DNA from 3 places in the Bacillus sp. KH172YL63 genome. Region 3 is predicted to be linked to each of the others. Evidence: a T-box and tRNA genes for the amino acid it is inferred to sense, from the RefSeq annotation. Region 3 holds a T-box; the other regions hold tRNA genes.

Region 1 (9,833 bases), 2.1 Mb from region 3:
CCTCTCGATCATCTGCTGAAAACGATAACCGAGGATCCCGATCTCATCTGGACCGAATGACTGGGCCTGAACCTTCATATTCCCTTTCTCCACCTCCTGGATATGGGTTAGCAGGATACGGATCGGCGACGTAATCTTAAAGGAAACGAACAGTGTCGCAAGCACCACCAGGCTCAACCCCAGTACCCCGAATAAAATGTTGATCTTCGCCACGCTAAAGGCGCTTTCATACAGGTTCCCATAAGAAACCCTTTTCACAAGCAGCCATCCGCCTGCAGAAGCAGGCAGCTGGTCATACATCATCACGCCGTTGAATGAGTCTTCCTTCCATTCAAGCGTCCCTGATTCATGATTTGACTCAAGGATCCGCTTGATCCATTTCTGATTATTCCCGTCATCGGAAACGTCCTTATCCGAGCTGTATATCATTTCCCCCTCCGATGACAGAAGGTAGAATTCCTCAGAATCCGAGTTATATAGATTCCTGCTCAGATCAATGATTTTATCCGGGGAAATATCTAGTGAGATATAGGCGAGCACTTCCTCTCCCGGAACGTTCCGGAAAGCCCGGTGGATCGTGATGATATCCTTCGAACGGTTGATATTCTTCTCTTCCTGGCTGTACGCCGGTTCTATATACATGTTATAGGGGCTGCGCTCCGCACTTCTGAAGTTCTTCCATTCCGACTCCTTGATTTTGTTGGAGAACACAACGGTCGATCGTTTCGTGGCCGTAATGACACGGTCACCATCAGCAAATGAAATGCGTACCCCGTTGATCGTGTCACCTGTGTAGAGAATCGTTTGCACAATGTTCTTCACGATGCCGATCGTCAAGTAATTGTCACCCTCACCCGGTGACCTCATATAGTTAATAAAATCAGGATTATTATAGAGTGTGAGCGTCAGGCCGTTGAGCTCATTGATATAGCTCTCAAGATTCACCTTCCCCTGATAAAGGAGATTGCTGCTCTCCTTCACCACCTGCTCCTCCATCGAATCCTTCGTATACAAATATGTAATAATGATCGAACTGCCGAATGGCACAATCGTCGTAATCATCAACAGCACAATCAACTTATTGCGAATGCTTTTCTTAAACATGAGGGACGGACCTCCCAGGTCTCACTTATACAATCAGTATAAAGTGTTTTCCCCGGCTCTTGAAGGAGTTTTTCTAAATATTCCTACTAAACTTATAAAATAGAAAGCATGCCTTTAATAGACATGCTTTCCATTATTCTGTTTACTTCAAGTTATCCCAAGTTTGTTGGAATCGCTCAAGTACAGTGTCGTAATCGATTTTTCCAGCGGCATACTCCTGGATTGTCGCAGCAAACTCTTTGTTTGCTCCATCCGGCCATCTGAACCAAGTCCAAGGAATCGTTTTCTCCGCTTTAGAGTACTCAAGGATTGACTCTCCAAGGTCACCAAGACCGTTCGGCTCGATATTATCAAATGCCGGGATGAACGCGAATTCTTCCGTGATGTAGCGCTTGCCTGTTTCAGAAGATACCATCCAGTTTAAGAATGTTTTCGCTTCTTCAAGGTGCTCAGAGTTCTTGTTCAGTACCCAGTTATTCGGTACACCGACCGGCAGGCGGTCTGCACTGTCGTCATTGCTTACAGGGATTGGAAGGAAGCCCATGTTGATCTCAGGATTGATTTCAGTGATCATGTTCTCAGTCCAGTTACCTTGTTGAAGCATCGCTGTTTCACCAGAAGCGAATAGCGTGACTTGCGTGTTGTAATCCGTTGTTAAAGGATTATCGTTTGCATATTTAAGCTCTGTGTCCAGAACTTCTTTGAACTGCTTAAACTTTTCATTACCGACGATTTTCTCAGATCCATCATATAGACCGGCGATGAACGCTTCAGGATCTTCCTGTTGAGCAAAAGGAATGTTCAGTAAATGCTGACCGATTACCCACCACTCACCGTAACCAGCTGAGAACGGAGTGATTTTCTTTGCTTCAAGTTTCTTCGCAGCATCTTTTAACTCATCAATCGTTGCAGGAGCCTCAGTGATTCCTGCTTTTTCGAATAAATCTTTGTTGTAAACAAATCCATATCCTTCAAGGTTGACAGGCATACCATACAGCTTACCGTCTTCATCTGTCATCGGAACTTTACCGATAGGAAGAACATGCTCAACCCAAGGCTCACCTGAAAGATCAGCAAGCTTCTCTTTCCAAAGCTCTAGCTCTTTGAAACCACCATTGTTGAAAATATCAGGCTCTTCCCCAGAAGCGAATTTCGCTTTCAGTGCTGCACCGTAATCGGCACCTCCACCAACTGTTTCAAGCTTGACCTTGATATTCGGATGTTCAGCTTCGAATTCGTTGATCATTTCTTGCAATTGATCAGCAATCTCTACCTTGAATTGGAAGAAATTAAGTGTGACAACATCATCACCTGATCCTGACTCTCCACCAGAACTGTTTGACTTATCTTTAGATGAACAACCTGCAATGATTCCAAACACCAATACTAAAGACATACAAAGTAACAAAATACGTTTCATAAATGGTTTGACCTCCCTGATATAAAATATTTTATATAAATTTCTGTTTCAATGATAGCATCGTGACAGAAATTTACTATCTACTTGATGGAACCTGAAGCAATTCCTTTGATGATATGCTTCTGTAAGAATAGGAAGAATATGATGATTGGCGTAATGCCGAGCACCAGCGCCGCAAGACCCATATCCCACTGTTTCGTATACTGTGCAAAGAATGAACTTGCTGCAAGCGGGATCGTACGCAGTTCCGCATCCTGTAACACAAGAAGTGGCAGCAGGTAGTCATTCCAGATCCACAGTGTATTCAGAATGATGACTGTCACCGTAATCGGTTTCAATAACGGGAACACGATTCTCCAAAACACACCAAACTGACTGCATCCATCGATCATTGCTGATTCTTCAATTTCAATCGGAACTGTTTTCACAAATCCGTGATACAAGAACAAGGACAGCGGTACCCCGAAACCGAAGTACATGATAATCAATCCGGGAATGCTGTTCGTAAGTCCAAGCGTCCCTCCGACCTTCATCAGTGGAATCATCACCGTCTGGAACGGGATGACCATTGCAGAAACAAATACTACAAACAGGATCTTGCTGAATTTCCCTGGTGTACGGACCATTTTCCAGGCTGCCATCGAACTGATGATCACCAGGCCAATGTTACTGAACACCGTGATGACAAGGGAGTTCCAGAAGGCACGGGGGAAATTGATGACTTCCCACACCTTCGCATAGTTAGAAAACACAAATTCCTTCGGCCAGGCCGCCGCATCGATCAAGATGGCAGCGAAAGGCTTCACAGAGTTGATCAATACGAAGTAGAAAGGGATAAGGAAAATGAGCCCGATCACAATCCCGATGATCTCTAATACAAATGTTGTCTTCGTATAGCGATTGCCCATTATGCCTCAACCTCTTTCTTCTTCGTTATCATGACCTGAATCGTCGTAAACACGGCCACTACCACAAAGAACAGAATTGATTTTGCTGTTCCAAGACCATAGCGGTTATTCTGGAATGCTTCCTGATAAATATTGATCGCAACAGATTGTGTAGAATTGAAAGGCCCTCCGCCTGTCAGGGAAATATTCAGATCGAATATTTTAAAGGCCATTGAAATCGTCAGGAAGAAACAAATCGTAAATGCCGGCAGAATCAATGGGATGATGATCTTGGTCAAAAGCGTCCAATTGGATGCACCATCCATCTTCGCTGCTTCTAACAGTGAATTATCCACCCCTTGCAGAGCTGCCACATAGATGACCATCATGTAACCTGAGATCTGCCATGCAAATACGATGACAATCCCCCAGAAAGCCGTCGTTTCATCACCCAGCCACGGCATTTTAAAGAATCCGATATCCGTCATATTGCCAAGAGACGCGAACCCTTTAACGAAGATGAACTGCCAGATGAACCCAAGCAGCAATCCGCCAATAACGTTTGGAATGAAAAACACCGTACGCAGAATGTTCCGCGTCTTCAACGCTGCATTCAGAAGCAGCGCAAACCCAAATCCGATCAAGTTACTGATGATCACAGCTGCAAACATAAACTTCGTCGTGAACATAAATGAATTAAAGAAAGTCTTATCGTCCGTGAATATCTTCTTGTAGTTATCAAATCCAACCCACTCGACAACCGAGCTGACACCATTCCATGAAGTAAAAGAATAATAGACCCCCATCAAGAAAGGCAAGATCTGTATCACTAAGAAAAACAAAAGTGCCGGTCCTACAAAGGCAGCATACGTCAGCAAGCCCTTATACTTAAACTTCTTCTTCGTCACAGCCTTTAATTGAGCATCTGTGCTTACTGCTCCAGTCTGAATCTTCGTTTCCACCCGTATCACCACCCCTAAATATGTAATCGCTTTCTTACATTATAATGGCAGCGCTTTCTCATTAAGGGAGACTCAATTGACGAAGAAGGTGCACTATTTTGACTAGATAGGTTTTAGGTTGTGGTGATGGGGGTAAATAAGATGCTTGATTAAGCAACTCATGGTGGCACGAGTGGGGTGTGAAGCGTTGGGCAGCACTTTTGAAAATAAAATCGTGGAATTGAAAATAAGGGGGGCATTTTTGAAAATAAAATCACAGATTTGAAAATAAGTTGAAGTGTTTTGAAAATATGTGCTCCGGATTAACTCTCAAGACGGGTATTTTGAAGGTATAAGCCAGAGATGAAATATATACACAGTCACTTTGAACATATAATCCCAGTATTGAAGATAAATGAGCGCCATTTTAAAGCTAACACGCTCGATCCCGCTCTAAATCCCCACCGCTATCTATTTAATAAACAACAAAAAAAGCTTCCTCATAATGAGAAAGCCTGTCGTATGTAAGTTGGAGCGGGTGAAGGGAATCGAACCCTCATCATCAGCTTGGAAGGCTGAGGTTTTACCACTAAACTACACCCGCGATGTGGTACCGGTGGCCGGGATCGAACCGGCACTCCAGAGGAACACGATTTTGAGTCGTGCGCGTCTGCCAATTCCGCCACACCGGCATTACATATGGAGGCGGCAACCGGATTTGAACCGGTGATCAGGGTTTTGCAGACCCATGCCTTACCACTTGGCTATGCCGCCATATGATTGGAGCGGAAGACGGGATTCGAACCCGCGACCCCCACCTTGGCAAGGTGGTGTTCTACCACTGAACTACTTCCGCACTACTGGGCTAGCTGGATTCGAACCAACGCATGTCGCAGTCAAAGTGCGATGCCTTACCGCTTGGCTATAGCCCACTGTTAGTATATGTCACTGAATTGAAAATGTGACTTTAATGGGGCGACTGATGGGAATCGAACCCACGAATGCCTGAACCACAATCAGGTGCGTTAACCACTTCGCCACAATCGCCATAATAAAATTGGCAGGGGTAGTAGGAATCGAACCCACACCAAAGGTTTTGGAGACCTTCGTTCTACCTTTAAACTATACCCCTATAAAAAAAATGGTGGAGGGGGGCAGATTCGAACTGCCGAACCCGAAGGAGCGGATTTACAGTCCGCCGCGTTTAGCCACTTCGCTACCCCTCCATATGAGATCACTCGGATGGTGCCGGCAAGAGGACTTGAACCCCCAACCTACTGATTACAAGTCAGTTGCTCTACCAGTTGAGCTACACCGGCATCCAGTGAAACAAATGGTGGCTCAGGACGGAATCGAACCGCCGACACATGGATTTTCAGTCCATTGCTCTACCAACTGAGCTACTGAGCCATAATATTTAAATCAAATCAGCCATTATGCTTTAAAAGAAAATGGCGGTCCGGACGGGACTCGAACCCGCGACCTCCTGCGTGACAGGCAGGCATTCTAACCAACTGAACTACCGGACCAGAGTTTTTTTGCGCCAGCAAAAATAACTATCCATAGGTGACTCATCAAGGAAAATCTCCTACTGAATCAAAAATGGTATTGCGGGGACAGGATTTGAACCTGCGACCTTCGGGTTATGAGCCCGACGAGCTACCGAACTGCTCCACCCCGCGTCGATAAAATGGTGGAGGATGACGGGATCGAACCGCCGACCCTCTGCTTGTAAGGCAGATGCTCTCCCAGCTGAGCTAATCCTCCAGTATGTATATCATTTATAAAAATGGTGACCCATACGGGATTCGAACCCGTGTTACCGCCGTGAAAGGGCGGTGTCTTAACCGCTTGACCAATGGGCCATATTTATCTTTATGGAAATGTTATGGCGGAGAGCAAGGGATTTGAACCCTTGAGACAGCGTTAACCGTCTACACGATTTCCAATCGTGCTCCTTCGGCCACTCGGACAGCTCTCCATAAAATGGCTCCGCAGGCAAGATTCGAACTTGCGACCGATCGGTTAACAGCCGATAGCTCTACCACTGAGCTACTGCGGAACGATATGCCTGGCGACGTCCTACTCTCACAGGGGGAGATCCCCCAACTACCATCGGCGCTGAAGAGCTTAACTTCCGTGTTCGGCATGGGAACGGGTGTGACCTCTTCGCCATAGTCACCAGACTATTGTATGTCCTTTTTTGAGGACAAGTACTATTATATCGTTTATATGATATTTTTCAAGGTTTTTTTATACTTTCGCATAAAATTTATTCCCTGAAAACTAGATAAAGAATTGATGTCAAGAAAGCCGAATATCAGCCGATTGTTCATATAAATATGACTCTTTGTGGTTAAGTCCTCGATCGATTAGTATCAGTCAACTCCACATGTCGCCATGCTTCCATCTCTGACCTATCTACCTAGTCATCTTCTAGGGATCTTACTCACTTACGTGATGGGAAATCTCATCTCGAGGGGGCTTCATGCTTAGATGCTTTCAGCACTTATCCCTTCCGCACATAGCTACCCAGCGATGCCTTTGGCAAGACAACTGGTACACCAGCGGTGCGTCCATCCCGGTCCTCTCGTACTAAGGACAGCTCCTCTCAAATTTCCTGCGCCCACGACGGATAGGGACCGAACTGTCTCACGACGTTCTGAACCCAGCTCGCGTACCGCTTTAATGGGCGAACAGCCCAACCCTTGGGACCGACTACAGCCCCAGGATGCGATGAGCCGACATCGAGGTGCCAAACCTCCCCGTCGATGTGGACTCTTGGGGGAGATAAGCCTGTTATCCCCGGGGTAGCTTTTATCCGTTGAGCGATGGCCCTTCCATGCGGAACCACCGGATCACTAAGCCCGACTTTCGTCCCTGCTCGACTTGTAGGTCTCGCAGTCAAGCTCCCTTGTGCCTTTACACTCTGCGAATGATTTCCAACCATTCTGAGGGAACCTTTGGGCGCCTCCGTTACTCTTTAGGAGGCGACCGCCCCAGTCAAACTGCCCACCTGACACTGTCTCCCACCCCGATAAGGGGCGCGGGTTAGAATTTCAATACAGCCAGGGTAGTATCCCACCGATGCCTCCACCGAAGCTGGCGCTCCGGTTTCCAAGGCTCCTACCTATCCTGTACAAGCTGTACCAAAATTCAATATCAGGCTACAGTAAAGCTCCACGGGGTCTTTCCGTCCTGTCGCGGGTAACCTGCATCTTCACAGGTACTATAATTTCACCGAGTCTCTCGTTGAGACAGTGCCCAGATCGTTACGCCTTTCGTGCGGGTCGGAACTTACCCGACAAGGAATTTCGCTACCTTAGGACCGTTATAGTTACGGCCGCCGTTTACTGGGGCTTCGATTCGCACCTTCGCTTGCGCTAAGCACTCCTCTTAACCTTCCAGCACCGGGCAGGCGTCAGCCCCTATACTTCGCCTTACGGCTTCGCAGAGACCTGTGTTTTTGCTAAACAGTCGCCTGGGCCTATTCACTGCGGCTCTCTCGGGCTTGCACCCTACCAGAGCACCCCTTCTCCCGAAGTTACGGGGTCATTTTGCCGAGTTCCTTAACGAGAGTTCTCTCGCTCACCTTAGGATTCTCTCCTCGCCTACCTGTGTCGGTTTGCGGTACAGGCACCTTTTCCCTCGCTAGAGGCTTTTCTTGGCAGTGTGGAATCAGGAACTTCGCTACTATAATTCGCTCGCTATCACAGCTCAGCCTTCACGATGACGGGATTTGCCTCATCATCAGCCTAACTGCTTAGACGCACATATCCAGCAGTGCGCTTACCTTATCCTCCTGCGTCCCCCATTGCTCAAACGGAAAAGAGGTGGTACAGGAATATCAACCTGTTGTCCATCGTCTACGCCTATCGGCCTCGACTTAGGTCCTGACTAACCCTGAGCGGACGAGCCTTCCTCAGGAAACCTTAGGCATTCGGTGGATGGGATTCTCACCCATCTTTCGCTACTCATACCGGCATTCTCACTTCTAAGCACTCCACCAGTCCTTACGGTCTAGCTTCGCAGTCCTTAGAACGCTCTCCTACCACTGACACCTAAAGGTGTCAATCCACAGCTTCGGTGATACGTTTAGCCCCGGTACATTTTCGGCGCAGAGTCACTCGACCAGTGAGCTATTACGCACTCTTTAAATGGTGGCTGCTTCTAAGCCAACATCCTGGTTGTCTAAGCAACTCCACATCCTTTTCCACTTAACGTATACTTTGGGACCTTAGCTGGTGGTCTGGGCTGTTTCCCTTTCGACTACGGATCTTATCACTCGCAGTCTGACTCCCATGGATAAGTCTTTGGCATTCGGAGTTTGTCTGAATTCGGTAACCCGATGAGGGCCCCTAGTCCAAACAGTGCTCTACCTCCAAGACTCTTACACATGAGGCTAGCCCTAAAGCTATTTCGGAGAGAACCAGCTATCTCCAAGTTCGATTGGAATTTCTCCGCTACCCACACCTCATCCCCGCACTTTTCAACGTGCGTGGGTTCGGACCTCCATTCAGTGTTACCTGAACTTCATCCTGGACATGGGTAGATCACCTGGTTTCGGGTCTACGACCACATACTCAAATCGCCCTATTCAGACTCGCTTTCGCTGCGGCTCCGTCTTATCAACTTAACCTTGCATGGGATCGTAACTCGCCGGTTCATTCTACAAAAGGCACGCCATCACCCGTTAACGGGCTCTGACTACTTGTAGGCACACGGTTTCAGGTTCTATTTCACTCCCCCTTCCGGGGTGCTTTTCACCTTTCCCTCACGGTACTGGTTCACTATCGGTCACTAGGTAGTATTTAGCCTTGGGAGATGGTCCTCCCAGATTCCGACGGAATTTCACGTGTTCCGCCGTACTCAGGATCCACTCAAGAGAGAATGAAGTTTCAACTACAGGGTTGTTACCTTCTTTGACGAGCCTTTCCAGACTTCTTCGTCTACTTCATTCCTTTGTAACTCCGTATAGAGTGTCCTACAACCCCAAGAGGCAAGCCTCTTGGTTTGGGCTACATCCCGTTTCGCTCGCCGCTACTCAGGGAATCGCAATTGCTTTCTCTTCCTCCAGGTACTTAGATGTTTCAGTTCCCTGGGTCTGCCTTCCATACTCTATGTATTCAAATATGGATATTGTTCCATTACGAACAATGGGTTCCCCCATTCGGAAATCTCTGGATCAAAGCTCACTTACAGCTCCCCAAAGCATATCGGTGTTAGTCCCGTCCTTCGTCGGCTCCTAGTGCCAAGGCATCCACCGTGCGCCCTTCATAACTTAACCGAATTGGTTGTTACATAAGGTTTAAAACCTAAAATGGCGATACTTGGTAATTTCTTGACTATCAATTTATCTTTATCTAGTTTTCAAAGAACAAATTTCTGTCTCAGAAGAGACAAAAAGTTTTGATGATCATTAAACCATCAAAACTGAACAAAACTTCGACTGTCAAACGTTTTAGTTAAATCTTCCTTAGA
Region 2 (9,833 bases), 370 kb from region 3:
AGCTTGACTGCGAGACCTACAAGTCGAGCAGGGACGAAAGTCGGGCTTAGTGATCCGGTGGTTCCGCATGGAAGGGCCATCGCTCAACGGATAAAAGCTACCCCGGGGATAACAGGCTTATCTCCCCCAAGAGTCCACATCGACGGGGAGGTTTGGCACCTCGATGTCGGCTCATCGCATCCTGGGGCTGTAGTCGGTCCCAAGGGTTGGGCTGTTCGCCCATTAAAGCGGTACGCGAGCTGGGTTCAGAACGTCGTGAGACAGTTCGGTCCCCTATCCGTCGTGGGCGCAGGAAATTTGAGAGGAGCTGTCCTTAGTACGAGAGGACCGGGATGGACGCACCGCTGGTGTACCAGTTGTCTTGCCAAAGGCATCGCTGGGTAGCTATGTGCGGAAGGGATAAGTGCTGAAAGCATCTAAGCATGAAGCCCCCTCGAGATGAGATTTCCCATCACGTAAGTGAGTAAGATCCCTAGAAGATGACTAGGTAGATAGGTCAGAGATGGAAGCATGGCGACATGTGGAGTTGACTGATACTAATCGATCGAGGACTTAACCACAAAGAGTCATATTTATATGAACAACAGGCTGATATTCGGCTTTCTTGACATCAATTCTTTATCTAGTTTTCAGGGAATAAATTTTATGCGAAAGTATAAAAAAAGCCTTGAAAAATTATATCAACACGATATAATAGAACTTGTCCTTTTAAAGGATAAACAATAGTCTGGTGATTATGGCGAAGAGGTCACACCCGTTCCCATGCCGAACACGGAAGTTAAGCTCTTCAGCGCCGATGGTAGTTGGGGGATCTCCCCCTGTGAGAGTAGGACGTCGCCAGGCTATATATAATGGAGGATTAGCTCAGCTGGGAGAGCATCTGCCTTACAAGCAGAGGGTCGGCGGTTCGATCCCGTCATCCTCCACCATTACACTTGCCGGTGTAGCTCAACTGGTAGAGCAACTGACTTGTAATCAGTAGGTTGGGGGTTCAAGTCCTCTTGCCGGCACCATTTGGTTTTTTGAGAGCCATTAGCTCAGTTGGTAGAGCATCTGACTTTTAATCAGAGGGTCGAAGGTTCGAATCCTTCATGGCTCACCATTTTTATCATGTAAGTTCAATGACTTACAATTTGCGGGTGTGGCGGAATTGGCAGACGCACCAGACTTAGGATCTGGCGCCGCGAGGCGTGGGGGTTCAAGTCCCTTCACCCGCACCATTTGTTTTGCGGAAGTAGTTCAGTGGTAGAACACCACCTTGCCAAGGTGGGGGTCGCGGGTTCGAATCCCGTCTTCCGCTCCATACTAGCCGGGGTGGCGGAACTGGCAGACGCACAGGACTTAAAATCCTGCGGTAGGTGACTACCGTACCGGTTCGATTCCGGTCCTCGGCACCATAGATTTTTGCGCAAGCAAATTATCTTTCCATAAGGTGCTTTAAAAAGTAAAAAAACAACAATATTTACATCTTGCGCCCGTAGCTCAATTGGATAGAGCGTTTGACTACGGATCAAAAGGTTAGGGGTTCGACTCCTCTCGGGCGCGCCATATTTCGGGAAGTAGCTCAGCTTGGTAGAGCACTTGGTTTGGGACCAAGGGGTCGCAGGTTCGAATCCTGTCTTCCCGACCACTTCATATGGGGCCTTAGCTCAGCTGGGAGAGCGCCTGCTTTGCACGCAGGAGGTCAGCGGTTCGATCCCGCTAGGCTCCACCAAGTTTTTTTACGACAGTAACGAAACTTTCATACTTCAACATAGCTTGTTTCTTGGCGGTGTAGCTCAGCTGGCTAGAGCGTACGGTTCATACCCGTGAGGTCGGGGGTTCGATCCCCTCCGCCGCTACCAATAGGGACCTTTAGCTCAGTTGGTTAGAGCAGACGGCTCATAACCGTCCGGTCGTAGGTTCGAGTCCTACAAGGTCCACCAAGTACCATTTTTCAATACGGAGGAATACCCAAGTCCGGCTGAAGGGATCGGTCTTGAAAACCGACAGGGGTGTAACAGCCCGCGGGGGTTCGAATCCCCCTTCCTCCTCCATTTTTAAATTATATTCTTAACGTCGCGGGGTGGAGCAGTTCGGTAGCTCGTCGGGCTCATAACCCGAAGGTCGCAGGTTCAAATCCTGTCCCCGCAATACCATTTTTGCTAACGCAAGGTAATGAACCATATTTTGCTGACGTAAAGTAATGAAAGTTATTTTTGCTGACGCAAAAAAACTCTGGTCCGGTAGTTCAGTTGGTTAGAATGCCTGCCTGTCACGCAGGAGGTCGCGGGTTCGAGTCCCGTCCGGACCGCCATTTGTTTTTTTTAAAATATTTAGAATAATATGGCTCAGTAGCTCAGTTGGTAGAGCAATGGACTGAAAATCCATGTGTCGGCGGTTCGATTCCGTCCTGAGCCACCATTTTTTGTTTGTGAATATTATGGCGATTGTGGCGAAGTGGTTAACGCACCTGATTGTGGTTCAGGCATTCGTGGGTTCGATTCCCATCAGTCGCCCCATATTTTCATTCTTTTGCGGGTGTAGTTTAGTGGTAAAACCTCAGCCTTCCAAGCTGATGATGAGGGTTCGATTCCCTTCACCCGCTCCAATTATTTTATGGGCCTATAGCTCAGCTGGTTAGAGCGCACGCCTGATAAGCGTGAGGTCGGTGGTTCGAGTCCACTTAGGCCCACCATCATATTATTCCGCAGTAGCTCAGTGGTAGAGCTATCGGCTGTTAACCGATCGGTCGCAAGTTCGAATCTTGCCTGCGGAGCCAATTACGGGGAAGTACTCAAGTGGCTGAAGAGGCGCCCCTGCTAAGGGTGTAGGTCGGGCAACTGGCGCGAGGGTTCAAATCCCTCCTTCTCCGCCATCTTGGCCCATTGGTCAAGCGGTTAAGACACCGCCCTTTCACGGCGGTAACACGGGTTCGAATCCCGTATGGGTCATATTAAAAAAGACTATCATCATGATAGTCTTTTTTATTTTGTTTATAAACCTTCAGCTGCTTTCATCCAGCCTTGCGTTGATAAAAATTTCAAGTCATACATTCCTCCTCTGTCGGCAGGGCTCAAGCGAGCAAACCGGCCAGCCATCTACATCCCCGGGAAAATAGCCCTCCCGCATATTTGAAAAATCAATGCTTTCTGAAGCCGTCCAAAATCTCTCATCTTCTCTCCGGCACATGCAGCGCTTCAACTCCGAACAGCTTCTCCTTGTAAAGACGTATGCTGTGATCCCTCCTTCTCTATCACACTCTCCTGAAATTTAAGAAATTGTCTACTATTTGGTTTACATCATCTGTTATTTAGTCCTTGTACAAAAACTTGATTTACCCATTCACCTTCCACCGTTCGACAACTCCACTACCTATCCTATTGAACCCATTTGATTCAAACTTCAAGTATTTCTCTATATCCTCTCTTATTAATTTCATTTTAAGTGAAAAAACTTTCGACAAACTTCGCTATCGATTTCCTCTGTTTTTACTGCTAAATCAAAATGTAAACCTTATCATTTGTCATTAATATCCAATTATGCCGAAGTTAACGTAAGGAGTGTAGTAAATTGTCGTAATTGAGCGACGATTAGTTAAAGGATTTTACTGATGTTAAAAGAAAGTAGTATGTAGATTGAAAAAGTGTAGGTGAGTTGATGAACGCAATGACCATAACAGATTATGATGTTTATTTATTTCATGAGGGAAGTATGCAGCAGGCCTATCAGTTTATGGGGGCACATGTAGTGAGGGATGCTACAGGCACTCATACAGAATTTTGCGTTTGGGCACCGAAAGCTAGACAGGTTACAGTAGTGGGTTCGTTTAACGATTGGAATGGTGTCGGGTATGAACTTAGACGCCGCAATGACCAAGGGATATGGACGGCCCGTATACAGGGGGATTTGACGGGAGAAACGTATAAATATGAAATCACGACTCCTTATGGCACCAAGAAATTAAAGGCGGATCCATATGGGTTTGCCTCTGAGAAGCGCCCGCGAACCGCAAGTGTCGTGTACGACCTCCAGGGATTCGCCTGGGAAGATGAGAAGTGGCTTGAAGAAAGGGCCTCGCAAGCGGTCTACGATAGGCCGATGTCGATCTATGAAGTGCATTTAGGCACATGGAAGAAGAAAGCAGGCAAGTTTCTTTCCTACAAGGAATTGGCTCAGCAATTGATTCCTCATGTAAAGGCGCATGGCTTTACCCATATAGAGCTTCTCCCGGTCACAGAGCATCCTTTTGACAGGTCCTGGGGGTATCAGGGGACCGGTTATTACTCTCCTACAAGCAGGTACGGTTCTCCACATGAGCTGATGGCCTTTGTGAATGAGTGTCACCTACATTCCATCGGGGTGATCCTTGACTGGGTCCCGGGGCACTTTTGTAAGGATGCACACGGCCTGTATGAATTTGACGGTTCATTTGCTTATGAGTACGGAGAAGAACGGGATCGTGAGAATTATACGTGGGGGACGGCGAATTTTGACCTTGGAAAAGGGGAAGTCAGGAGTTTCCTCATATCCAATGCCCGCTTTTGGATGGAAATGTATCATATTGATGGGTTCCGGATCGATGCTGTTGCCAATATCATTTACTGGGCGAATCAGGGACAGACGGCTCCGAATGACGGTGCCATCCAATTCTTGAAGAAATTGAATACGGCAGTGTTTGAGTATGATCCTTCCATCCTGATGATGGCAGAGGATTCAACAGACTGGCCGCAGGTGACATCACCTGTCCATTATGGAGGCCTGGGATTTAATTATAAGTGGAACATGGGATGGATGAATGACGTCCTTAAATATATGGAAACCGAACCCTCTGAAAGAAGGCATGTACATTCGCTGATTACCTTTTCGCTGTTGTATGCCTATTCAGAGAATTATGTCCTTCCTTTCTCCCATGATGAAGTGGTACATGGGAAGAAGTCGTTGTTAAATAAGATGCCGGGTGATTATTGGCAGAAATTCGCACAATATCGTCTGCTGCTGAGTTATATGTTCGCCCATCCAGGGAAGAAGCTTTTGTTCATGGGGAGCGAGTTGGCACCTTTCTCTGAGTGGAAGGACCTGGAAGAACTGGATTGGCATTTGATGGATTACGAATTTCATCATAAATTCAATTCATATTTCAAAGAACTTCTGCATTTATATAATGGTGCTGCACCGTTATTCCAAATGGACCATCGCTCTGAGGGATTTGAGTGGGTGGATGTCAATAATGCAGCACAGCAGATTTTTTCTTTCATCCGTTATGGGGGCGAAGAAGGGGATCATCTGGTGATCATCTGCAATTTCAGTCCGAACGTGTATCACCAGTATAAAGTAGGGGTGAACAACGCAGCGGAGTACGAGGAAATCTGGAACAGTGATGATGAGCGATTTGGCGGTTCCCATCAGGTGAATCCGCTGCCGCTCACTGTGCATAAAGAGGGATACCACGGAAGGGAAGGCTATGTGGAAATGACGATTCCACCATATGCAGCCGTTTATTTAAAACCAAACGATTGGAAGGGGAGAAGGAAAGATGGCAAAAGGTAGATGCGTGGCCATGTTATTAGCAGGTGGAAAAGGGAGTCGATTGAGTTCTTTGACCAAAAGCCTGGCGAAGCCGGCTGTACCATTCGGAGGAAAGTACAGGATTATTGATTTCACCCTGAGCAATTGTACAAATTCAGGGATTGATACAGTTGGTGTCCTCACCCAGTACCAGCCACTCGTATTAAATTCTTATATCGGGATCGGAAGCGCGTGGGATCTTGACCGGAAACACGGCGGGGTGACGGTGCTGCCGCCTTATGCTGAATCATCCGAAATGCGCTGGTATACGGGGACGGCAAGTGCCATCTATCAAAATATGAATTACCTTGAGCAGTATGATCCTGAGTACGTATTGATTCTGTCCGGTGACCATATTTACAAGATGGACTACAGCAAAATGCTTGATTATCATATCGAGAAAAAAGCAGACGTCTCGATTTCTGTCATTGAAGTGGGCTGGGATGAAGCGAGCCGTTTCGGCCTGATGAACACGAATGATGATATGAGGGTCACGGAATTCGAAGAAAAACCTGCTTTTCCAAAAAGTAATCTGGCGTCAATGGGCATTTACATCTTTAACTATTCGGTGCTTAAAGATTACTTGGAGATGGATGAACGGAACCCTGACTCAAGCCATGACTTTGGAAAGGATGTCATCCCGCTCTTGCTTGATGAGAAGAAGAAGCTGATGGCTTACCCGTTCCAGGGTTACTGGAAGGATGTCGGCACAGTGAAGAGCTTATGGGACGCGAATATGGATTTGATTGATGAGGAAAACGAGCTGAATCTGTTCGATCATGACTGGAGGGTGTATTCAGTGAATCCGAATGAGCCTCCTCAATATATCGCAGAAGATGCATTGGTCGAGGGATCGCTTGTCAATGAAGGATGTACGATCGAAGGGACCATCCGTAAATCTGTCCTGTTCCAGGGGACGACGGTGAAAAAGGGAGCACATGTCGTTCGTTCCGTGATCATGCCTGACGCTGTCATCGGAGAAAACGCATATATCGAGCAAGCCATAGTACCATCCAATGTGAAAGTTCCAAGCGGGCTGTGCATCATGCCGGAAGAGGGATCTGATGAAATCATTCTTGTGACTGAATCATTCATAGAAACATTGTTGGAACAAGAAAAAGTCTGAGGCGAATATCATTATCACAACATAAGAGGAGGAAATATCTTGAAAAATACAATGCTTGGTGTTATTGATGCTACGAGTTATTACGAGTCGTTGGAAGATCTATTATTACATCGTTCATTAGCGGCTTTGCCGATTGCAGGGAGATACCGTTTGATCGACTTTGTTCTGTCGAATATGGTGAATTCTGATATCGGTTCGGTGGCCATTTTTCCGAAGTTTCAGTATCGTTCCCTTATGGACCATCTCGGCTCGGGGAAGAACTGGGATCTGAACCGGAAGCGTGATGGGCTGTTTTTCTTCCCGGCACCTGGACTTGAAGCAAATGAAGAGGGTGTGGGGTCATTCAATCATTTCGCCCATCATCTCGACTACTTCAACCGGAGCACCCAGGAGTACGCATTGATCAGCAACTGTTATACATTGGCGAATATCGATTTTCAGCCGGTGCTTGAGCGACATGTGCGAATCGGATGTGATATCACTGAAATGCGACATAAAGGTAAATCGATGGAAATGTATTTGGTCAAGACCTCCACGCTGATTGATTTGATCAAGGAGCGCAGGGAGTCCCGCTATACGTGCATGCAAGATGTTGTGAATGACATGGATAACGGGCTAAAGGTTTGTGGTTATGAGCATGACGGATTCGTCCAGACGATTGATTGTATTGAAGAGTACTATGAAGCCAGTATGAAGCTCCTGAATTTATCTTATTGGAAAGAGCTGTTCAAGAAAGATTCCCCGGTTTATACGAAAGTGAAGGATGAGCCGCCGACTCGGTATACTTCTGCAGCAAGCGTCAAGAACAGCATTATTGCCAATGGATGCTTCATTGAAGGGGAAGTGCGCAATTCCACAGTGTTCCGTGCCGTGAAAGTCGGCAAAAATACAGCGATTTTCAACAGCATCATTATGCAAAAGAGTCAAATTGGAGATAACTGTGTACTAGAGAATGTGATCTTGGATAAAGACGTGAAAGTGGAAGATGGTGTAAAGCTTATCGGAGATCCAAACAATCCAATCGTCATTCGTAAAGGGATGATTCAAGGAGCGCTGATGAATTCGTGAAGGTTTTATTTGTAGTATCTGAGTGTGTCCCTTTCGTTAAATCCGGCGGCTTGGCGGATGTAGCCGGGGCTTTGCCAAAGGAATTAAGGAGTCTCGGGACGGATGTCAGGGTGATCCTGCCAAAGTACGGCGGGATCTCCCAAGAATACCGCTCAAAGATGAAGAAGAAGAAAGAGTTCTTCGTCTCGGTCGGCTGGCGCAGCCAGTATTGTGGAATCGAAGAATACAGTGAACATGGCGTCACGTATTACTTTGTGGACAATGAATATTATTTCAAACGGGACCGTTTATACGGTTATTTTGATGATGGAGAGCGTTTTGCCTTTTTTACAAGAGCGGTATTGGAAGGGATCGCCGTCCTTGATTTCTATCCGGATGTGATCCACTGCCATGACTGGCATACAGGGATGATCCCTTTCCTGCTCCGTACAGAGTATCAGGAGAGACCAGGGTATTCGTTCATCCGGAGCATATTCACCATTCATAATCTCCAGTTCCAGGGGATCTATCCTAAACAGGTCATGACAGACCTTTTAGGCATTCATGATAAATATTTTCATCATGAATACCTGGAATTTTACGGAAACATGAACTTTATGAAGGGGGCACTGATTTCCTCTGATTTCGTCACCACGGTAAGCCCTACATACAAGGAGGAAATCCTGACCCCTTATTACGGGGAAAAGCTTCATGATATCCTTGGTCAGCGTTATCATCAATTGACCGGTATCCTGAATGGGATCGATGATGAAATGTATAATCCTGATGATGGACAATTCCCTTACTTCAGCGGAAATCTCAATGGGAAGAAGCAGGCGAAGTGTCACCTGCAAAAAAGGCTGGGGCTTGAGGAGAATGAAGGAATCCCCCTTGTATCAATCATTTCAAGGTTAACAAGCCAGAAAGGATTGGAATTAGTAAGGGGAGTCTTTCATGAAATACTTCAGGAGAATGTTCAGTTTGTCCTTCTTGGAACAGGGGATTGGGAGTTCGAACAATTCTTCAGGGAGATGGAGTGGACATATCCAGAAAAAGTGAGGGTGCAGATCGGCTTTAATGAAGACCTCGCAAAGGAGATTTATTCCGCCAGTGACTTATTCCTCATGCCTTCCAAATTTGAGCCGTGCGGATTGGGGCAGCTCATTGCGATGCGTTATGGTGCACTTCCTCTGGTCAGGGAGACAGGTGGACTGAACGACACGGTGGAGTCTTATAATGAAGAGACGAAAACCGGGAATGGTTTCTCTTTCAAGAACTTCAATGCCCACGACATGCTTTTCACCTATCGAAGAGCCCTGTCGATCTATCACAATGACCCGGAAACATGGAATCATATTGTACGGACCGCCATGAATAAGGATTATAGTTGGGCTCAATCAGCTTTCAAATATAATCAATTATATGCTGACTTGGTATTGAGGAGTGAAAGCCATGTTTTCTGATCCGATTGAATTCAAGGAGATGTTCCTGAAAAAGCTTGAAATGATGTACGGTAAGACGTTCCCCGAGTCCAGCAGTCAGGATCAGTATTTCACGCTGGGTCACCTGATCCGGGAATACATTTCGATGAACTGGATCCATACGAATGAACAATACCGTTTCAATAAACAAAAGCAGGTCTACTACTTATCGATCGAGTTTCTATTGGGACGCCTGCTTCGTCAAAACCTGATGAATTTAGGGATCTACGATGTTGTAGATAAAGGATTGAAAGACCTTGGAATCGATCTTGCCGACATGGAAGAAGTAGAGCATGATGCAGGATTAGGAAACGGTGGACTGGGACGGTTGGCTGCCTGCTTCCTTGATTCTCTCGCATCTCTTAATCTGCCTGGACACGGGTACGGCATCCGTTATAAGCACGGATTGTTTGAACAAAAGATTGTGAATGGGTTTCAGATGGAGCTTCCAGAGCAGTGGCTCCGTCATGGTCATGTATGGGAAGTCCGGAAATCGGATCTGACCGTCGAAGTGCCATTCTGGGGGAAGGTGGAGTCCTTTACCGAAAATGGTGTGTTGAAATTCCGGCATGTGGATGCAGAAATCGTAGCGGCTGTGCCGTATGATATGCCGGTCGTGGGCCATGAAACGT
Region 3 (9,833 bases):
GGCTAGACCGGACCTTGAGATCAAATGGATCCGGGGTAATATCGATACACGCCTTTCGAAGCTTCAGAATGAAGATTACGATGCGATCATCCTGGCAGCAGCAGGTTTATCAAGAATGGGATGGACTTCAGACGTAGTCACTGAATTCCTCGATCCGGATCTTTGCCTGCCGGCTGTCGGACAAGGTGCATTATCAATCGAGTGCAGGGAGGGTGACGCACAGGTCCTTGAACTGCTTGGGAAATTCGCATGCAGCGAAACGACTGCAACCGTGACGGCTGAACGTGCATTCCTTCATAAAATGGAAGGCGGCTGCCAGGTGCCGATTGCAGGTTATGCCGAGCTGAAGGAAAACGGTGAGGTTGCACTGACCGGGCTTGTCGCGTCTCCTGACGGCAAAACGATTTATAAAGAATACATGGTTGGGGAGAATCCTAAGCTTGTCGGTGAAAAAGTGGCCGAAAGTTTGACAAAACAAGGCGCAAAAGCGCTGATCGACCAAGTGAAAGAAGAGCTAGATCAATAATGAAGGGGCAGGGGCCTTTAGATCAGATAAAGGTTTTGGTCACCCGTGGAAATGAAGGCTCCAGCGATACCGGGGCCCTTATTGAGAAAGAGGGAGGGGTTCCGATCCTGGTGCCGCTCCTTCATTTCCAGCCTCACATAGATGCGTGGGAGACGAGTCTCCGTAACGCGATACATACATACGAATGGATTGTTTTTACGAGTAAAAACGGTGTGAAATTCTTCCTTGAAGGATTGAATCGTCTTGGGATTCCGTTAAGCTCTTACGCCGGGAAATTTGCGGTGGTCGGCAGTAAAACGGAAGAGGTTTGTCAATCACATGGAATCCCCGTCAGCTTTGTTCCGGATCAATTCACCGGGGAGGACTTTGCCGGAGAATTTCTGTCGAAAATGAAGCCGTCCGGTTCCGTCTTGATTCCAAAGGGGAACCTGGCAAGAGACGTGATTGCCACTGAACTGGCTTCTGCCGGGGTCCCTTGTCAGGAATGGATCGTATATGACACGGTCCTTCCCGATGAAAGCGTCGTTCAACTGAAGGATTTGATTCAAAAAGAGCAGGTAGATGTGATTACATTTACAAGCTCGTCTACGGTCCATCATTTTATGAAGGTGATTGAGGAGTACTCCCTGCATGATCAAATCAGGGGAGTCCCGATCGCCTGTATCGGACCGATCACGAAAAAGACTGCCGAAAAATACGGATTGCATGTAAATATTTGTCCGGAGATTTATACTGTTAATGAAATGGTGAATGAGATGAAATCCTTCATCTCTTCCCGATAGTCATATACTTAGGAGGCTTTTATCATGAAAGACCTGCAATTTAACCGTCATCGCCGCTTACGCCAAAGTGAAAGTATGCGTGCGCTGGTAAGAGAAACCCATCTGAGAAAAGAAGACCTGATTTATCCATTGTTTATAGTGGAAGGGGAAAATATCAAGAATGTTGTTCCTTCCATGCCTGGTGTTTACCATATCTCGCTCGATAACCTGAAAGCGGAAATGGATGAAGTCGTTTCCCTTGGCATCAAATCGATCATTCTTTTCGGTGTACCGGCAGAGAAGGATGAATTAGGGGGACAGGCGTATCACGATCACGGGATTGTACAGAGAGCGACAAGATTTGTGAAGGAACACTACCCGGAGCTTGTTGTCATCGCCGATACATGCCTTTGCCAGTACACGAGCCACGGTCATTGTGGGATCGTGAAAGAAGGAAAAGTCCTGAATGACGAGACGCTTGACCTTTTAGCCAAAACAGCAGTCAGTCAGGCAGAAGCAGGGGCTGATATCATTGCACCGTCTAACATGATGGACGGATTCGTGGCAGCGATCCGCCACGGACTGGATGAAGCGGGCTATCATGACGTACCGATTATGTCTTATGCCGTTAAATATTCTTCAAGCTTTTACGGTCCGTTCCGTGATGCGGCCCATTCCACGCCTCAATTCGGGGACCGGAGAACCTATCAGATGGATCCGGCGAACCGCATGGAAGCCCTTCGTGAAGCAGAATCGGATATGGCAGAAGGGGCGGATTTCCTGATTGTGAAACCGGCACTGTCCTACCTGGATATTATGAGAGAAGTGAAGGACCGTTTTAACGCACCTGTTGTTGCTTATAATGTAAGTGGGGAGTACAGCATGGTGAAAGCCGCGGCCCAAAACGGGTGGGTGAACGAACAGGAAATCGTCATGGAGAAGCTGACAAGCATGAAGCGTGCAGGAGCAGATCTCATCATTACGTATTTCGCCAAAGATGTAGCCAATTGGTTATCCTGATAAAGGGAACAATAGACGAGGAAAACCGAAAGACCACAAAAGGAGGAAACCCTATTGCGTTCATATGAGAAATCGAAGCAAGCGTTCAAAGAAGCAGTAAATCTGATGCCCGGCGGCGTGAACAGTCCGGTGAGGGCATTCAAATCAGTCAAGATGGATCCCATTTTTATGGAAAGAGGAAAAGGATCTAAAATTTACGATATTGATGGAAATGAATATATTGATTACGTCCTCTCATGGGGACCGCTGATTCTCGGACACAGCAATGACCGTGTGGTTGAATCAATCAAAAAGGTAGCGGAAAACGGGACAAGCTTCGGAGCCCCTACAGAAATCGAAAATGAATTGGCCAAGCTGGTGATTGACCGGGTGCCGAGCATCGAAGTCGTCCGCATGGTTTCTTCCGGAACCGAAGCGACGATGAGTGCACTTCGTCTTGCCCGCGGTTACACAGGCCGTAATAAAATCCTGAAATTCGAAGGCTGTTACCACGGTCATGGGGATTCATTATTGATCAAGGCAGGCTCCGGCGTCGCGACGCTTGGACTGCCTGACAGCCCTGGAGTGCCTGAAGGTGTGGCGAAGAATACGATTACCGTCCCTTATAATGACTTAGAAAGCATCCGTTATGCTTTCGAACAATTCGGAGACGACATTGCGGCCATCATCGTTGAGCCGGTTGCAGGGAATATGGGCGTTGTCCCTCCTCAGCCTGGTTTCTTAGAGGGACTGCGTGAAACCACAGAGAATCATGGTTCCCTGTTGATCTTTGATGAAGTAATGACCGGATTCCGTGTCGGGTACGGATGTGCGCAAGGCTTTTACAATGTGACACCTGATTTGACCTGCTTAGGAAAGGTGATCGGCGGAGGTCTTCCGGTCGGAGCGTACGGCGGAAAAGCTGAAATCATGGAAAGAATCGCGCCAAGCGGTCCGATCTATCAAGCGGGTACATTATCAGGGAATCCGCTTGCCATGACGGCAGGTTATGAAACACTCAGCCAGCTGACACCGGAAACGTATGAAGAGTTTGCCCGCAAAGCGGATATGCTCGAAGAAGGATTGAAGAAAGCAGCAGAAAAGCACAACATCCCTCATCGTATCAATCGTGCAGGCTCCATGGTCGGGATCTTCTTCACAAACGAAGAAGTGAACAATTACGACGGTGCGAAGTCTTCCGATTTAGAAATGTTTGCCGATTACTACCGTGAAATGGCGAATCAAGGAGTATTCCTGCCACCTTCACAATTTGAAGGCCTGTTCCTTTCAACTGCCCATACGGATGAAGATATTGAAAAAACCCTGCAAGCAGCAGACAAAGCGTTTGAGAAAATCAGCAAGAAGTAATAGATAAAGCCGGTCCTAAAATTTGGACCGGCTTTTTTTGGTTCCATCACCCTCAGCTGAATAACATCCTTAAACTTGCGACAACTTTTCGTTAACTATCATATTCCGCCTTTTGCGTTCATAAAGTGATAATGGCATTGTTTACTATTTCTTTGTTTGGAACATGAAAGGAGGAATTTCTTTGTCACACGAACAACAATCGTGCTTACGATTTTCTTTGGAAGAATCAATTTGGTTTAAAAAAGGACAGGAAGTTGAAGAACTGTTATCCATCTCCTTAGATCCCCATATAACGATTCAAGAGCAAGAGCAATATGTACTTATTAGGGGCAGCCTTGACCTCTCTGGTGAATATTTGCCAACCTCTCTACGTGAAGAGGAAGATGACGGGTTCGAAGGGGGCGGGAAGTTCGTCCAGACTGTGGAAAAGAGGGAGAAAGGGGAGTATGAGTTTGTCCACCGCTTCCCGGTCGATGTGACCATCCCGAAAAACCGGATTGCAAGCCTCGGTGATATTGATGTGTACGTCGAATCATTTGATTATCATGTGCCTGAAAATGCGTGCCTGAAATTGAATGCCGATCTGACGATTACCGGTATATATGGAGAACAGCAAACCCATACGCCCCTTGAGGCCGAGTATGGCAGGGAAGAAGAATTCGAGCCACTGTACAGGTCTGCGGCCGTAGCAGAAGTGGAGGAAGAAGTGGAAACGGAAGAGGAAAGAGAAGAAGTGTTCGAGTACGGCATCTACTCTGAAAGTGACGAGACGTCGACCGTTGAAGAAGAAGAGGCGGAATCGGAAGCGGAAGAGGAAGAATACCGGCCGTTCAGCCTGGAAGGGAAGACGCCGCCTAAGGAAGCGGAGGACGAAATTCCTGTTCAGATCCAATACGATGCCCAACCGGCTCATACGTATGAAGAAATCGACTACCGGAAAGAAAATGTCTTCCAATTGCCTCAACATGAACTGAGTGAGTCTTCTGAAGAGCAGCATGCAGAACCGAAGGCTGTCTATACCCCTCCGCCGAAGCCTAAGGCCCAGGAAGCGGAGGAAGAAGAATCCTCCTCATCCTCTTCAGCTGAAATGGAAGAAAGCGGCGAAGAGCAGGATGAAAAGAAAAAGACAAAAGGCAAGAAGAAATATGAAACGATTTCACTGACAGATTTCTTTGCAAGGAAAGAAGAGGAAAAAGGCGCAACCCTGCGTGTATGCATCGTCCAGGAGGGAGAGACCCTTGATTTTATCGCTGAGAAGTATGACTTAACAATCCCTCAGCTGTTAAGGGTCAATCAGCTTGAGGCCAACCAGGATGTATACGTCGGGCAGGTTCTTTACATCCCGAAAAGCGAATTTGTCTTCAAGGGATAAAATGTCAAAGCAATGTCAGCATGACGATGACATTCTTTTATAAACGAAAAGACGGGGCTGACACCAGGATGATTGGAGTTGGCCCGTTTTTTTTAGGGTGAATGTTATGAAGCATGGATGGCATGACCTGAATACTGATGAACAGAATAGAAATCTTAGAAGGTGAGAGGAATGGTACAAACGCTCGATGGATTAAAGCCTGTATTGCAGCCTTATGGCGTCGAACCACATTTTGTGGAAAGCTACGGGAAGATCTCGAAGGTTTTCTCCAACAAGGGTACCCTGGCGGTGAAGCAGCTCCCTGCACAGAACGGAGTGGATTTCGTCCGGAATGTACAGCTGCTTTTTCAACGGGGCTACAACCGGATCGTCCCCATCTATCCGACCCTTGATGGACGGTACGCCGTGTGGAATGAAGGCGATCTATACTATGTGATGCCATGGCTTTTGAATCAGGAAAGGGAAGACAGCTTTGAGAAGCACCAGAAAATGTTCAGGGAACTCGCCCGCCTCCATTCTCTTTCTTCTCAGGAAGTCAAGATCGATAAAGAAGAGAGGGAGTCCCATTATGACCTGCTCACATCGAGGTGGGATAAAGAGCAGGAATTCCTTGATGAGTATGTAGAAGCTTGCGAGAAGACGACGTATATGTCCCCGTTTCAGCTGCATTTTTGTATGTACTATAAAGATGCGTCACAGGCTTTGAAATTTTCCCGAAAGATGCTGGATGAATGGTACGAAGAAACGAAGGAAATGGAGAAGGTCAGGACCGTCATCACCCACGGAAAGGTATCGACGGAGCATTTCCTGTTCGATGACCGGGGGATGGGGTATTTCCATAACTTCGAGAATTCAAAAATCGGCTCGCCGTTTCACGACCTGCTGCCTTTTTTATCAAGGACGCTGAAAACGTATCCGAAGTATTATGAAGAATGTGTCGAGTGGCTCACTACGTATTTCCATCATTTTGCCGTCCGGAACGAGGAGCGGCTCCTGTTCATGAGTTATTTAGCGTATCCGAGCTCAGTCATCGCAGTGGCGGAGAAGTACTTCCATACACCGAAGGATAAGAGGAATGAAAGGAAGTCGGTCAAGAAGTTGCAGCGGCACTACTGGCTTCTGAAAAATACAGAATATGTCGTCATGCGTCTCGATGAAATGGAAAAGAAAAAGAAGGAACAGGCACAGGCAGCCGAGGGAGAATAAAAAAAGGACTGACGAATGTCCCCATTTCGTCGGTCCATTAAATCCAGTCGAAATAAATGGCAAGGCCGATGCCGATGAAAAGCGTCAATAAGAGCACATCAAAGGTGGTAGGGAGCAAAATGGTCCTGATTCCTTGAAAAATTGAAAAGGGGATGATGAACTGTTTACAAATCAACCGGGCGGTTCCCATCCATTTCTGAAGGGTATATTGATTGATTTTCTTCAAAGTGGTCCACTCACTTTCCTGGGTATTTACACTACTTTATCTTATGATTTCGATACATATTGGTGCCGGGTATAGGCGATTTGAATATTTTTCATGAAAAATGCCAATAATGATTGACGAAAGTTTATCTTATCCTATACTATAATGAGTAACTGAATAATATGCGAAAAGCAATGAACAGGAAGAGTACATTGATCCTTACTTTCAGAGAGGAAAATCGTTTGCTGAGAGATTTTCTACGTTAAGACAATGGAAGGTCGCCTGGGGAGCTGTTTCTATGAATGTCAGTAGTAGAAGCCGGTTAGAAGCCGTTATGGAAGTCGAGCGTTCAGGAGGCTGTATTCTCCTGAGAAAAAAGGTGGTACCGCGAATGGAATCCTTCGTCCTTTTACAGGACGGGGGATTTTTTTATTTTTTTAGAAAAGTGTATGATTTCATACGATGATATAGGAGGAATTTCAATGGAAACGCAAGATCAACAATTATCGATGCCGACGAAATACGATCCGAATGCGATTGAACAAGGCAGATACAAATGGTGGCTTGAAGGAAAATACTTCGAAGCAGCAAACGACAAGGAGAAGGAGCCGTATACAATCGTCATTCCTCCTCCGAACGTAACCGGAAAGCTTCACCTGGGTCATGCCTGGGACACGGCGCTTCAGGATATCCTGACAAGAATGAAGCGGATGCAGGGCTATGATGTCCTTTGGCTTCCTGGAATGGACCACGCAGGTATCGCCACACAGGCAAAAGTGGACGAAAAACTCCGCAATCAGGGGATTTCACGCTACGACCTTGGCCGTGAAAAGTTCGTTGAAGAAACGTGGAAGTGGAAGGAAGAATATGCAGAGCATATCCGGGCACAGTGGGCGAAGGTAGGACTCGGTCTTGACTACAGCCGTGAGCGCTTTACGCTTGACGAAGGATTATCTGACGCAGTTCAGAAGGTATTCATCGACCTTTATAAAAAAGGATTGATCTACCGCGGCGAATACATCATCAACTGGGACCCTGCAACGAAGACGGCCCTTTCTGACATCGAGGTTATCCATAAAGACGTTCAAGGCGCGTTCTATCATATGAGATATCCATTGGCTGATGGAAGCGGACATATCGAAATTGCCACAACCCGTCCGGAAACGATGCTCGGAGATACTGCCGTAGCGGTACATCCGGAAGACGACCGCTACAAGCATCTGATCGGAAAGACCGTGACACTTCCAATCGTTGGCCGTGAAATCCCGATCGTCGGCGACGATTATGTGGATATGGAATTCGGATCCGGAGCGGTGAAAATCACACCAGCTCATGACCCGAATGACTTTGAAATCGGAAACCGTCATAACCTGGAACGCATCCTTGTGATGAACGAAGACGGGACGATGAACGAAAAAGCAGACAAATATAACGGCATGGATCGTTTTGACTGCCGTAAGCAGATCGTGAAGGACCTTCAAGACGCAGGCGTCCTCTTCAAAATCGAAGAGCATATGCATTCGGTTGGACATTCTGAGCGAAGCGGAGCGGTGGTTGAGCCTTATCTTTCTACTCAATGGTTCGTTAAAATGGACACATTGGCAGAAGAAGCGGTTAAACTTCAAGAAGGTGAGAACAAAGTTAATTTTGTTCCTGAACGTTTTGAAACATCCTACCTACGCTGGATGGAAAACACCCGTGACTGGTGTATCTCCCGTCAACTTTGGTGGGGACACAGAATCCCTGCATGGTACCACAATGAAACTGGTGAAATGTATGTAGGGAAAGATGCACCTGAAGATATCGAAAATTGGACCCAGGAAGAAGACGTGTTGGATACCTGGTTCAGTTCGGCATTATGGCCATTCTCAACGATGGGCTGGCCTGATCTGGATGCAGAAGACTTTAAGCGTTATTACCCAACGAACACACTTGTTACAGGGTACGATATTATTGGCTTCTGGGTATCGCGGATGATTTTCCAAGGGTTGGAGTTCACCGGAGAAAGACCATTCAAAGATGTTCTCATTCATGGTTTGGTCCGCGATGCAGAAGGACGTAAGATGAGTAAATCACTAGGAAACGGTGTAGACCCAATGGATGTCATCGAAAAGTACGGATCCGATTCCCTCCGTTACTTCCTGACAACCGGAAGTTCACCAGGACAGGATCTTCGCTTCTCATTTGAAAAAGTGGAATCTGTTTGGAACTTCGCGAATAAGATCTGGAACGCTTCCCGATTCGCCCTGATGAATATGGATGGCATGACATACGAAGAAATCGATCTTTCAGGTGAAAAGTCGGTTGCCGACAAGTGGATCCTTACCCGCCTGAATGAAACGATAGAAAATGTGACTCGTTTGGCTGACCGATATGAGTTTGGTGAAGTGGGCCGACTTCTTTACAACTTCATCTGGGATGACTTCTGTGACTGGTATATTGAAATGGCGAAACTGCCTCTGTATGGAGAGGATGAAGCAGCTAAGAAAACGACACGTTCGATTCTTGCTTATGTTCTCGACAACACAATGAGACTTCTTCACCCATTCATGCCGTTTATTACCGAGGAAATATGGCAGAACTTGCCGCATGAAGGCGAATCCATTACGATCGCAGCATGGCCGACGGTTCAAGATGAGTTTACAGACAACGAAGCAGCTGAAGAAATGAAGCTTCTTGTCGACATCATCCGCGCGGTTCGTAACGTACGTTCTGAAGTGAACACACCGATGAGCAAGCAGATCAATTTAATGTTGAAAGCGAAGGATGCCCGTACGCTCGGTATCATCGAAAGAAACCAGGCGTATATCGAGAAATTCTGTAATCCTGAGAAGCTTGAAATGGGTACAGATTTAGAAGCGCCTGAAAAAGCGATGACAGCCGTCGTGACCGGAGTAGACTTATTCCTTCCATTAGAAGGCTTGATCAATATTGAGGAAGAAGTTGCCCGTCTTGAGAAAGAACTGGAAAAATGGACGAAGGAAGTATCCCGCGTTCAAGGCAAGCTGAACAACGAGAAATTTGTCAGCAAAGCCCCTCAAAACGTAGTAGATGAGGAAAAAGCAAAAGAAAAAGATTATCTTGAAAAGCAGGCAACAGTAAAAGCAAGAATTGAAGAACTAAAATCAGTATAAAACCTGCTGAGTATAAAGGGTAAGACGAGGGCTATTGGTTTCAGGATGGATCGGGAGAGGCAGTATCTCCTGATCCATACTGGAAAAAGCCCTCTTTTTTCATGATAATAATGGGAGTGAAGCACATGCTAACCTATGAACAAGCAGTGGAGTGGATCCATTCCAGGCTGAGACTGGGAATCAAGCCTGGCCTTCAGCGGATGAATCATTTATTGAAAGAACTGGGCAACCCTCATGAAAAGCTGAGAACGGTCCATATCGG

What was found. The T-box of region 3 lies ahead of KH172YL63_RS15835 (valine--tRNA ligase). A T-box ahead of a tRNA ligase gene usually reads a tRNA of that ligase, here a tRNA-Val.
Region 1: it has a tRNA-Val gene. The T-box ahead of KH172YL63_RS15835 (valine--tRNA ligase) is inferred to sense a tRNA for this amino acid. The anticodon was not compared.
Region 2: it has a tRNA-Val gene. The T-box ahead of KH172YL63_RS15835 (valine--tRNA ligase) is inferred to sense a tRNA for this amino acid. The anticodon was not compared.

What each region holds. Positions count from the first base shown of each region.
Region 1 is NZ_AP022842.1:980,377-990,209, reverse strand. It holds gene KH172YL63_RS04950 (sensor histidine kinase) at 1-1,104, opposite strand, end outside; gene KH172YL63_RS04945 (ABC transporter substrate-binding protein) at 1,247-2,524, opposite strand; gene KH172YL63_RS04940 (carbohydrate ABC transporter permease) at 2,605-3,432, opposite strand; gene KH172YL63_RS04935 (carbohydrate ABC transporter permease) at 3,432-4,373, opposite strand; tRNA gene KH172YL63_RS04930 (tRNA-Gly) at 4,883-4,956, opposite strand; tRNA gene KH172YL63_RS04925 (tRNA-Leu) at 4,961-5,044, opposite strand; tRNA gene KH172YL63_RS04920 (tRNA-Cys) at 5,053-5,126, opposite strand; tRNA gene KH172YL63_RS04915 (tRNA-Gly) at 5,134-5,208, opposite strand; tRNA gene KH172YL63_RS04910 (tRNA-Gln) at 5,213-5,284, opposite strand; tRNA gene KH172YL63_RS04905 (tRNA-His) at 5,324-5,399, opposite strand; tRNA gene KH172YL63_RS04900 (tRNA-Trp) at 5,411-5,484, opposite strand; tRNA gene KH172YL63_RS04895 (tRNA-Tyr) at 5,495-5,578, opposite strand; tRNA gene KH172YL63_RS04890 (tRNA-Thr) at 5,596-5,671, opposite strand; tRNA gene KH172YL63_RS04885 (tRNA-Phe) at 5,687-5,762, opposite strand; tRNA gene KH172YL63_RS04880 (tRNA-Asp) at 5,805-5,881, opposite strand; tRNA gene KH172YL63_RS04875 (tRNA-Met) at 5,961-6,034, opposite strand; tRNA gene KH172YL63_RS04870 (tRNA-Val) at 6,044-6,119, opposite strand; tRNA gene KH172YL63_RS04865 (tRNA-Glu) at 6,143-6,217, opposite strand; tRNA gene KH172YL63_RS04860 (tRNA-Ser) at 6,242-6,333, opposite strand; tRNA gene KH172YL63_RS04855 (tRNA-Asn) at 6,340-6,414, opposite strand; rRNA gene rrf (5S ribosomal RNA) at 6,422-6,538, opposite strand; rRNA gene KH172YL63_RS04845 (23S ribosomal RNA) at 6,705-9,639, opposite strand; rRNA gene KH172YL63_RS04840 (16S ribosomal RNA) at 9,833-9,833, opposite strand, start outside.
Region 2 is NZ_AP022842.1:3,456,887-3,466,719, reverse strand. It holds rRNA gene KH172YL63_RS17790 (23S ribosomal RNA) at 1-560, shown strand, start outside; rRNA gene rrf (5S ribosomal RNA) at 727-843, shown strand; tRNA gene KH172YL63_RS17780 (tRNA-Val) at 854-929, shown strand; tRNA gene KH172YL63_RS17775 (tRNA-Thr) at 938-1,013, shown strand; tRNA gene KH172YL63_RS17770 (tRNA-Lys) at 1,027-1,102, shown strand; tRNA gene KH172YL63_RS17765 (tRNA-Leu) at 1,136-1,220, shown strand; tRNA gene KH172YL63_RS17760 (tRNA-Gly) at 1,229-1,303, shown strand; tRNA gene KH172YL63_RS17755 (tRNA-Leu) at 1,309-1,397, shown strand; tRNA gene KH172YL63_RS17750 (tRNA-Arg) at 1,472-1,548, shown strand; tRNA gene KH172YL63_RS17745 (tRNA-Pro) at 1,554-1,630, shown strand; tRNA gene KH172YL63_RS17740 (tRNA-Ala) at 1,639-1,714, shown strand; tRNA gene KH172YL63_RS17735 (tRNA-Met) at 1,768-1,844, shown strand; tRNA gene KH172YL63_RS17730 (tRNA-Ile) at 1,849-1,925, shown strand; tRNA gene KH172YL63_RS17725 (tRNA-Ser) at 1,944-2,036, shown strand; tRNA gene KH172YL63_RS17720 (tRNA-Met) at 2,060-2,133, shown strand; tRNA gene KH172YL63_RS17715 (tRNA-Asp) at 2,220-2,296, shown strand; tRNA gene KH172YL63_RS17710 (tRNA-Phe) at 2,328-2,403, shown strand; tRNA gene KH172YL63_RS17705 (tRNA-His) at 2,426-2,501, shown strand; tRNA gene KH172YL63_RS17700 (tRNA-Gly) at 2,517-2,590, shown strand; tRNA gene KH172YL63_RS17695 (tRNA-Ile) at 2,601-2,677, shown strand; tRNA gene KH172YL63_RS17690 (tRNA-Asn) at 2,687-2,761, shown strand; tRNA gene KH172YL63_RS17685 (tRNA-Ser) at 2,767-2,857, shown strand; tRNA gene KH172YL63_RS17680 (tRNA-Glu) at 2,862-2,933, shown strand; partial or broken gene glgB (1,4-alpha-glucan branching enzyme) at 3,640-5,526, shown strand; gene KH172YL63_RS17670 (glucose-1-phosphate adenylyltransferase) at 5,516-6,673, shown strand; gene KH172YL63_RS17665 (GlgC family sugar phosphate nucleotidyltransferase) at 6,713-7,741, shown strand; gene glgA (glycogen synthase GlgA) at 7,738-9,183, shown strand; gene KH172YL63_RS17655 (glycogen/starch/alpha-glucan phosphorylase) at 9,173-9,833, shown strand, end outside.
Region 3 is NZ_AP022842.1:3,085,442-3,095,274, reverse strand. It holds gene hemC (hydroxymethylbilane synthase) at 1-526, shown strand, start outside; gene KH172YL63_RS15865 (uroporphyrinogen-III synthase) at 526-1,308, shown strand; gene hemB (porphobilinogen synthase) at 1,333-2,307, shown strand; gene hemL (glutamate-1-semialdehyde 2,1-aminomutase) at 2,362-3,654, shown strand; gene spoVID (stage VI sporulation protein D) at 3,836-5,026, shown strand; gene ysxE (spore coat protein YsxE) at 5,198-6,232, shown strand; gene KH172YL63_RS15840 (hypothetical protein) at 6,270-6,458, opposite strand; T-box leader at 6,623-6,849, shown strand; gene KH172YL63_RS15835 (valine--tRNA ligase) at 6,920-9,571, shown strand; gene KH172YL63_RS15830 (bifunctional folylpolyglutamate synthase/dihydrofolate synthase) at 9,697-9,833, shown strand, end outside.